3 regions of the Variovorax sp. BGA-UO-ETr-C22 genome follow, and region 2 is predicted to be linked to each of the others. Evidence: predicted binding sites of a transcription regulator. Region 2 holds the regulator's gene; each other region holds the start of a gene.
The links. The regulator sigma-54, encoded in region 2, starts transcription at its own class of promoters, with help from an activator protein. The targets are predictions, from matches to a motif close to TGGCANGNAANCTGCTTT.
Positions count from the first base shown of each region.

Region 1: the regulator sigma-54 is predicted to act here: its motif matches at 1,254-1,271, upstream of AC57B8_RS11280 (ammonium transporter).
Region 3: the regulator sigma-54 is predicted to act here: its motif matches at 1,878-1,895, upstream of AC57B8_RS05400 (ammonium transporter).

Region 1 covers NZ_JCAQPA010000009.1:360,741-363,943, forward strand. The annotation lists gene AC57B8_RS11280 (ammonium transporter) at 1-1,217, opposite strand, end outside; gene AC57B8_RS11285 (sulfite exporter TauE/SafE family protein) at 1,637-2,395, shown strand; gene AC57B8_RS11290 (tripartite tricarboxylate transporter permease) at 2,529-3,203, opposite strand, start outside.
Region 2 covers NZ_JCAQPA010000009.1:569,345-572,547, reverse strand. The annotation lists gene AC57B8_RS12195 (phospholipase D family protein) at 1-982, opposite strand, end outside; gene rpoN (RNA polymerase factor sigma-54) at 993-2,582, opposite strand; gene lptB (LPS export ABC transporter ATP-binding protein) at 2,600-3,203, opposite strand, start outside.
Region 3 covers NZ_JCAQPA010000007.1:326,523-329,725, forward strand. The annotation lists gene AC57B8_RS05395 (M14 family metallopeptidase) at 1-489, opposite strand, end outside; gene AC57B8_RS05400 (ammonium transporter) at 605-1,807, opposite strand; gene AC57B8_RS05405 (LytTR family DNA-binding domain-containing protein) at 1,978-2,919, opposite strand; gene AC57B8_RS05410 (acyltransferase family protein) at 3,066-3,203, shown strand, end outside.

The sequences.
Region 1 (3,203 bases), 210 kb from region 2:
TGTTGAGCAAGATCGAGGCCCACGAGTTCGCTCTCGGGGTCGACGCGCAATCCGACCAGCACATGCACGAGGAACAAGACGATGGCTGTGCCCGCCGCGCTGTAGATCGCCACACTGGCGACCGCGATCGCCTGCGTCAGCACATTGCCCGCCGCGCCCGAGATGCGCGGGTCGGCGAACACGCCCGTGAGCAGCGCGCCCACGATGCCGCCGATGCCGTGCACGCCGAACACGTCGAGCGAGTCGTCCGCACCGAGCAGGTGCTTCAGGCCCGTGGCGCCCCAGTAGCAGGCCAGCCCGGCGATGGCGCCGATGGCCAGCGCCGACAGCGGCGTGACGAAGCCGGCCGCCGGCGTGATCGCCACCAGCCCGGCCACGAGGCCGGAGCACAGGCCCAAGAGCGAGGGGCTGCGGCGCACGATCCATTCGCCGATCATCCAGCTCATGGCGCCGGCCGCCGCCGCGATGTGCGTCACCAGCATCGCCAGGCCGGCGCGCCCGTCGGCCGCCACCGCCGAGCCGGCATTGAAGCCGAACCAGCCGACCCACAGCAGGCCCGCGCCCGTCATGGTGAGCGCCAGGCTGTAGGGCTCGAAGGCCTCGCGCCCGTAGCCCCGGCGCGGCCCGAGCGCATAGGCGCACACCAGCCCCGCGATGCCCGCGTTGACGTGCACCACCGAGCCGCCCGCGAAGTCGAGCGCGCCCATCTGCGCGAGCCAGCCGCCCGGCTCCCACACCCAGTGCGCGACCGGTGCGTACACGAGCACGCTCCACAGCAGCGCGAACCACAGCAGCGCCGAGAAGCGCATGCGCTCGACAAAAGCGCCGAGCACCAGCGCGGTGGTGATGATCGCGAAGCTCAGCTGGAACATGGCGTAGACCGATTCCGGCACGTTCGGCGCCACGTGGCTCACGGCCACCTGGCCGGCCTCCTTCAGGTACTCGAAACCTGAAAAACCGATGCGCGAGAGCTTGCCCAGCCAGGGCCAGCCGGGGGTGAAGGCCAGCGAGTAGCCGAGCGCGAACCAGGTCAGCGAGACCACCGCGGCGATCGCCACCACCCCGGCCATGGTGGCCAGCACGTTCTTGCGTCGCACCATGCCGGCATAGAAGAGCGCGATGCCGGGCAGCGTCATCAGCAGCACCAGCGCGGTCGAGGTCATCATCCAGGCGGTGTCGGCCGCGTTCAGGGAGGCTTGGGGTGCCAGCAGGGCCATGACCGTTTCTTCTTGGAGTGGTGGACAAGAGGCCTGTGTGCACGAGTCATGCCATCTTGTTAACTGACTGAAACACTTTGGTTTCCCAACCGGGAGGTCGAAGTAACACGAAGCGGGTAATTCCTAATGCACCGGGCGGGTGCGCGCTTGCACAATCTGCGCACTCGCGACGGGCCCTGCTCGTACTGCCGAGGGTCCGAGGAGACAAGCTTCCGATCGATCAACAAGAACATTCTTCAAAGGCTCCGTACGAGATGCCTGTCTGATATTTGAAAAGCGCCGCTGGTCGGCGCTTTTTTTTGCCTCTTCGCAGCGCGGACGCGGGCGCTTTCCTCCAAGCCAAACAAGCCTCCTGGCCAGCCGGCACCGGCCACCACAGCTATCGTTTCGATAGCGATTCCGGTGAGACAATCGCCCGCATGGAAATGCTGGTGGTCACGGGCGCCTCACTGCTCGCGGGTTTTATCGATGCGATCGTGGGCGGCGGCGGGTTGATCCTGGTGCCGGCCCTCTTTGCGGTGTTTCCGGGCGCGCCGCCCGCCACGCTGCTGGGCACCAACAAGAGCGCGTCCATCTGGGGCACGGCGGCCTCGGCGGCCCAGTTCAGCCAGCGGGTGCAGATGCGCTGGGGCGCGATGTGGCCGGCCGCGCTGCTGGGTTTCGGCGGCTCGATGCTCGGCGCCTGGACCGTCACGGTCTTCCCGGGCGACTTCCTGCGCCGGGCGCTGCCGGTCATCCTGCTGGGCGTGCTGGTCTACACGCTGGCACGCAAGGACATGGGCCGGCTGCACGCACCGCGCTTCAGCGGCCGCGCCGAGACGCTGGCGGCCAGCACCATCGGCCTGACCATCGGCTTCTACGACGGCTTTTTCGGGCCGGGCACGGGCAGCTTCCTGGTGTTCCTGTTCGTGCGCTGGATGGGCTACGACTTCCTCAACGCCTCGGCCTCGGCCAAGGTCATCAACACGCTGACCAACGCCGCCGCGCTGATCCTGCTGGCCGCCAAGGGCCACGTCTGGTGGCACTACGGGCTGGTGATGGCGGTGGCCAACGTGGCCGGCAGCCTGGTCGGCACGCGCGTGGCGCTGAAGCACGGGGCGGGCTTCGTGCGGATCGTGTTCATCGTGGTGGTGAGTGCGCTGATCCTGAAAACCGCCTATGACGCGTTCCTGAAATAAAAAAAACCCCTGGAGCAACAGGCTCGCCCCCAGTCTTCGCGCACTTCGTGTCGCTTCGCCAACCCCCTACCGGGGGCAACACCAGCGGCCCGGCAAAGCCGGTTCCGCGGTGTTCCTGGAAGGAGCCTCCAGCTCAATCCTCAACGAAGGCTTCTTCGCGCTTCGCCTTGATTGCCGGCAGCAGCACGATGGCCAGCAGCAAGGCTGCGGCAATCAGCAGCCCTGCCGACAGCGGCCGCGTCACGAACACGCTCCACGCCCCGCGCGACAGCAGCAGCGCGCGCCGCAGGTTCTCTTCCATCATCGGCCCGAGGATGAAGCCCAGCAGCAGCGGGGCCGGCTCGGTGCGCAGCTTCAGGAACAGGTAGCCGATGAAGCCGAAGATCGCCACCATCCACACGTCGAAGGTGTTGTTGTTGGTCGAGTACACGCCGATCGCGCAGAACAGCACGATGGCGGGGAACAGGAACTTGTAGGGCACCGTCAGCAGCTTGATCCACATGCCGATGAGCGGCAGGTTCAGGATGATCAGCATCGCGTTGCCGATCCACATCGAGGCGATCAGGCCCCAGAAGAGCTCCGGGTTGCTGGTCATCACCTGCGGGCCGGGCTGGATGTTGTGGATGGTCATCGCGCCCACCATCAGCGCCATCACGGCGTTGGGCGGAATGCCCAGCGTCAAGAGCGGAATGAAGGAGGTCTGCGCGCCGGCGTTGTTGGCCGACTCGGGCGAGGCCACGCCGCGGATGTTGCCCTTGCCGAAGGGCACTTCGCCGGGGCGCATCTTGATCTTCTTCTCCAGCGCATA
Region 2 (3,203 bases):
AGCGCACGCTGTCCACGTCGAGCAGCGGCACGCCGCCATACGACGCGGTCTTGCCGATCACGCGGTCGGGTGAATCGGCATAAGCCTCGGCGGTGGTCCAGATCAGGCCGAGCTTGCCGGCGTCGAGGTCGTCGGCCACCGGGCTGTAGCCGAGCAGGTCGTTGGGCGCGGGCCTGGGCGGCGGCGGCGTGGTGTCGGGGCCGGTGGCGGCGTCGAAGCGGCGCTGCAGTTCCTCGCGCGGCAGGTCGGTGTGCACGACCGCGCCGATCGGGCGCACGTGCGGGCTGTTCCAGTACTGGTCGAACAGCACGCCCAGGCGCGGGATCAGCGCACCCGTGACGAAGGTGTCGAGGTCGATGAAGTTCGGGCCGGTGGTGCGGCGGAAGTACTGGTTGCCGATGTTGCGCCCGCCCGCCACGGCCATCGCGCCGTCGGCGATGAAGAGCTTGTTGTGCATGCGGCGGTTGACGCGGCTGAAGTCGAACAGCGACGCGGTGAAGCGCTTGAGCAGGCTGCCGCGCCCGGCCGGGAACGGGTTGAACAGGCGCAGCTCCACGTTCGGCGTGGCGGCCAGGCCAAGCAGCAGCTCGTCTTCGCCGGACGTGTACAGGTCGTCCATCAACAGGCGCACGCGCACGCCGCGCTGGGCCGCATCGCGCAGGGTGCGCAGCAGGTAGCGGCCGGTCTCGTCGTTCTCGATCTGGTAGTACTGCACGTCGAGCGTGCGCTGCGCGCGGCGCGCCAGCTGCAGCCGCGTGTCGAAGGCGAAATCGCCGCCGGGCATCAGGCGAAAGCCGCTGAGGTCGGGGTCGGGCTGCGAGGCCAGCGCGATCTTGCCGAGCGCGGTGTCGGCCGAGACGGCGATGGCCTTGGTGGGCGGGCGCGGTGCCTCGTCGGGCAGCGTGGCGCAGCCGGCGAACAGCAGCGCCGCAGCCACAACAAGAACCCAATGCCCCCAGCGCGACAGCAGGCGACGGGTCATCGTGGGCTTTCTACAGAGCCTTGCGCAGGTTGGCCGGTGCGATGCGCAGCGCTTCGCGGTACTTGGCGACGGTGCGGCGCGCGCACTCGATGCCCTGCTCTTTCAGCATCTCGGAGATCTGGCTGTCGGACAGCGGCTTCTTGATGCTCTCGGAACTCACGAACTGCTTGATCAGCGCGCGCACCGCGGTGCTCGACGCATTGCCACCGGTCTCGGTGCCCAGCGCCGAACCGAAGAAGTACTTCAGCTCGACCGTGCCGAAGGGCGTGGCCATGTACTTGGCGGTGGTCACGCGCGAGATGGTCGACTCGTGCAGGCCCAGCTCGTCGGCGATCTCGCGCAGCACCAGCGGGCGCATGGCCAGCTCGCCGTGCACGAAGTAGCTCTTCTGGCGCTCGACGATGGCGTTGCTCACGCGCAGGATGGTGTCGAAGCGCTGCTGGATGTTCTTGATGAACCAGCGCGCCTCCTGCAGCCGCTGCGACAGCGCCTGGCTGCCCTCGCCCTTGTGCGACTTGAGCGCACCGGCGTAGATGTCGTGCACGCGCAGGCGCGGCATGACCTCGGGGTTGAGCATGACGCGGAACTTCACGTTGGTGCCGCGCCCGGTCTTGGTGACGATCACGTCGGGAATGACGATGTTGCGTTCGACGTCGACAAAGCGGCGCCCCGGCTTGGGCTCGAGCCGCGCAATGACCTGCAGCGCCGAGCGCACCAGGTCTTCGTTGGTGCGCGTGAGCGTGGCCAGGCGCTTGAAGTCGCGCCGCGCGAGCAGCTCCATGGGCTGCTTGCAGATCGCGATGGCGGTCTTGCGGATGAGCGCTTCGGCCTCGGTCTCGTCTTCGCTGGCGAGCGCCTTCAGCTGGATGCTCAGGCATTCGCCGAGGTCGCGCGCGCCGACGCCCACCGGCTCCAGGCTCTGCAGCAGGCCCAGCGCCACCTGGAAGTGGTGCACGAGGTCGTCGAACTGGTCGTTGTCGTCGCCCGCCAGGCCCGAGGCCAATGCGGGCAGCGAGTCTTCGAGGTAGCCGTCGTCGTTGAGCGACTCGATCAGGAAGCGCAGCGCGGCGCAGTCGTTTTCGTTCAGCCGCAGGCTCAACGCCTGGCGGTGCAGGAACGACTGCAGCGACTCCTGGCTGCGCGCGAGTTCGGTGGCGTCGGCACGCTCGTCGTCGCCCAGGTTGTTCTGGCGCGCGGGCGCGTCGCTGCCCCACTCGCTGTCGTCGGGCGCCATGTCGACGGTGCCGTCGCCTTCCCAGTCGGGCTCGCGCTCGGCGATCTCGGCGGCGGGGCCGTCGGTGTCGGGGGTCGAGGTGGTGGTGTCGCTGGAGGTGGAGGACGTGCTGGCGGCGGACGGCGTGAACTCGGCCTCGCCCTCGCCCGCGTCGTCGCGCGGCACCGGCGCGTCGGCCGTGTCCAGCCCGAATTCCTCGCGCGCCGCTTCTTCCGCGGTGCGCTCGAGGAACGGGTTCTCGTCCAGCATCTGCTCCACCTCCTGGCTCAGTTCGAGCGTGGAGAGCTGCAGAAGCCGGATCGACTGCTGCAGCTGAGGCGTCAAGGCCAGATGCTGCGAGACGCGAAGGGACAGCCCTTGCTTCATAGGAACCGCCCCCGCCCTTACATGCGGAAGTGCTCGCCCAGGTACACCCTGCGTACCTCGGCGTTGTCGACGATCTCCGAGGGTGTGCCTTGTGCCAGCACGTGCCCGTCGCTGATGATGAACGCGTGATCGCAGATGCCCAGCGTCTCACGCACGTTGTGGTCGGTGATGAGCACGCCGATGCCGCGCTCTTTCAGGAAACTGATGATCCGCTGGATCTCGATCACGGCGATCGGGTCGATGCCGGCGAAGGGCTCGTCCAGCAGGATGAAGCGCGGCTGGGTGGCCAGTGCGCGCGCGATCTCGACGCGGCGGCGCTCGCCGCCCGACAGCGCGAGCGCGGGCGAATCGCGCAGGTGGTCCACGCGCAGGTCGGCCAGCAGGTCGGCCAGGCGCTCTTCGGTGTGCTGCTTGGTCAGCGGCATCATGCGGCCGTTGGCGTCGGGCTCGCGCTGCAGCTCGAGCACGGCGCGCACGTTTTCCTCGACGGTGAGCTTGCGGAAGATCGAGGCTTCCTGCGGCAGGTAGCTCAGGCCCATGCGCGCGCGGCGGTGAATGGGCATGTGGGCGATGGGCTCGCCGTCGATGGTGATCTCGCCAGCGTCGGCGCGCACCAGCCCG
Region 3 (3,203 bases), on a different contig from region 2:
GATGGCCATGGCGGCCTCGGCGTTGCGGTCGAAGGCCGGGTACACCCAGAACGGGATCACAGGCTGGCTCGTGGAATGGATGTCGAGGATGTGGTCGGCCGCGCTCACCACCGGGCGCAACTCGCGGGCGCGGCGCAGCTCGGGGCTGTCCTCGCTGCCGTCGAGCCATTCGGGCGACCACACGCGGTTGAGGTTGTGCACCAGCTGGCGGCTGTCGAAAGGCAGCGCCTCGTTGAAGGACTCGTACGCCGCCACGTTGGCAAAGCTGACGGTGAGCGTGCCGATCTTCGGGCGCACGCCAGTGTCGAGCAGGTGCGTGGCGGCGGTCACGCCGCAGATCTCGTTGCCGTGCGTCAGCGCGTTGATCAGCACGTGCGGGCCGGGCTTGCCGGACTCGAAGCGGTGCACGTAGTCGATGCCGACGTTGCCCTCGCGGTAGGCGGACAGGTCGCGGGGGAGGACTTCGAGGGCGGGGGGCGATTGGGTCATTGGGAGTGGTGAACAGGTGGGATCGGGGGCCGCCGGCAAGTTTGCTACAGCTGGCAAATTCGTGCCGTGCGCCGCAAATCCCCCGATGCGGCTCATGTCCTGAGCCGCATCGCCCTCACCAGTTCACTTCCCGCTCCGGCGTCGCCGAAATGTGGTGGATCGACAGGTCCGCCCCGTCGTATTCCTCCTCCTGCGACAGCCGCAGCCCCATCGTCGCCTTGAGCACGCCGTACACCACGGCGCCGCCGATCAGCGCCCAGACCACGCCAAGCAAGGTGCCGATGAGCTGCGCCCACAGGTTCACGCCGCCGATGCCGCCGAGCGCCTGCGTGCCGAAGATGCCCGCCGCGATGCCGCCCCAGGTGCCGCACAGGCCGTGCAGCGGCCACACGCCGAGCACGTCGTCGATCTTCCATTTGTTCTGCGTGCGCGTGAACATGAAGACGAAGATGGCGCCGGCCACGCCGCCCGCCACGAGCGCGCCCAGCGGGTGCATGAGGTCGGAGCCGGCGCACACGGCCACGAGGCCGGCGAGCGGGCCGTTGTAGACGAAGCCGGGGTCGTTCTTGCCCATGGCCAGCGCCACCAGCGTGCCACCGACCATGGCCATCAGCGAGTTGACGGCGACGAGGCCCGAGATCTTGTCGATGCTCTGCGCGCTCATCACGTTGAAACCGAACCAGCCCACGCACAGCACCCAGGCGCCCAGCGCCAGGAAGGGGATGTTCGACGGCGGGTGCGCGCTGAGCGAGCCGTCGCCGCGGTAGCGGTTGCGGCGCGCGCCCAGCAACAGCACCGCCGGCAGCGCGAGCCAGCCGCCCACGGCGTGCACGACGACCGAGCCGGCGAAGTCATGGAACTCGTGGCCGGTGACCGAGGCGATCCAGCCCTGGATGCCGAAGGCCTTGTTCCAGGCGATGCCCTCGTACAGCGGGTAGACGAAGCCGACGATCACCGCAGTGGCGATCAGCTGCGGCCAGAACTTGGCGCGCTCGGCGATGCCACCCGAGATGATGGCCGGGATGGCCGCCGCGAAGGTCAGCAGGAAGAAGAACTTCACCAGCTCGTAGCCGCTTCTTGCCGACAGTTCGGTGGCGCTGACGAAGAAATGCGTGCCGTAGGCCACACCGTAGCCCACCAGGAAGTACACGATGGTCGACACCGAGAAGTCGACCAGGATCTTGACCAGCGCATTGACCTGGTTCTTCTTGCGCACGGTGCCCAGTTCCAGGAAGGCAAAGCCGGCATGCATGGCCAGGACCATGATGGCGCCGAGAAGGATGAACAGCGCGTCAGCGCCCTGTTTGAGTGCGTCCATGAGAGCTTCTTGCAGGTTTTTGGTTTGATTTGGTGCGTCGCACCCGAACGGATCGGGGCGCCGGCGCAAGAAAGCAAAAATGGTGCCTGAAAGCTCTTGAATGGTGCGAAACGACCCAGGAATGGGCCGAATTCGCAGGGCGCGCACCGGATCGGAACGCGCCGAAACCCTCAGCCCGCGCCGCCGCGCAGCGCGTCGCGGTAGCGCCGGCTGCAGGGCACGCTCGTGCCGTCGTGCATGTGCAGCCGGGCGTCACCACCGTCGAGCGGCTCGATCTCCTTGATGCGGCCCAGGTTCACCGCGTGGCTGCGGTGCACGCGCACGAAGGTGACGGGGTCGAGCTGGGTCAGGAAGTCGGTGAGCGTGGCGCGCAGCAGGTAGTCGTGGCCGTTGACGTGCAGGCCGACGTAGTTGCCCTCGGCCTGCAGCCAGTCGATGTCGGTGGCGGCGATGAGGAATTCGCGGCGCAGCTTGCGCACGAGGAAGCGTTCGGGGCGGGCCGGCGGCGGCGCTACCGACGTTGGCGGTTCCTGTACCGAGGGCTCGACTCCCTCCCTCTCCTCCAAAGCCTCGGGCACCGGCGCCACGCCCTCTTCCGGCAGATCGAGCACGCGCGCCTCGCCCTGCAGCCGCAGCATGAAGAGCCGGTAGGCCCACACGCCGAAGACCATCGTGGCGTAGACGCGCACGTCCTTCAGGTACTCGTAGCCCCATCGCCCCATGGCGCCGCCGAAGTCGTAGGGCTCGCCGGCCGCCGCGTACACCGCGGCACGCAGCCCGAACATCGCCGCGACGTGCGCCAGGCTCAGGAGCACGCTGGCCACCAGGTGCCCGGCGAGAAAACGCACCCAGTGGTCGCGCGCCAGCGGCGACAGCCGGCGCTCCACGGCCACCAGCACCGGCACCAGGGCCAGCAGCGCGATGTGGCTCGACACCTCCCAGGTGACGACCTCCCAGTTCGCGCGCGGCACGGCGCGGCTGCGCGCGTCGATGAGCGCGACCACGGTGCTGATCGCGGCATGCACCGTCATCAGCACGATCCAGAAGCCGACTTCGACGTACCGCCGGATCGGTTCGTAGCGCTCGTACAGGTTCTTGCGCGGCTCGCTCATGCGGGGATTCTCGCGAACCGGGGGCCGGATTTCGTCCCTGGGGGCCACCGTTCGTCACAAATCCGGGCCGATCCGTCCCGGCGAGGGCCCCGGGGGCGGGCGCGGGGGCCACGATGGCCGCCGTTTCCTCGTTCCAGGAGCCCGCCATGCCCTCCGATTCCGTTCCCACACCGCAGCGCCGCCACGACATCGACGCCCTGCGCGCCCTCGCCTTCCTGCTCGTCATCCTCTACCACGTGGGCATGTACTACGTGGCCGACTGGCCCTGGCACCTGAAGAGCCCG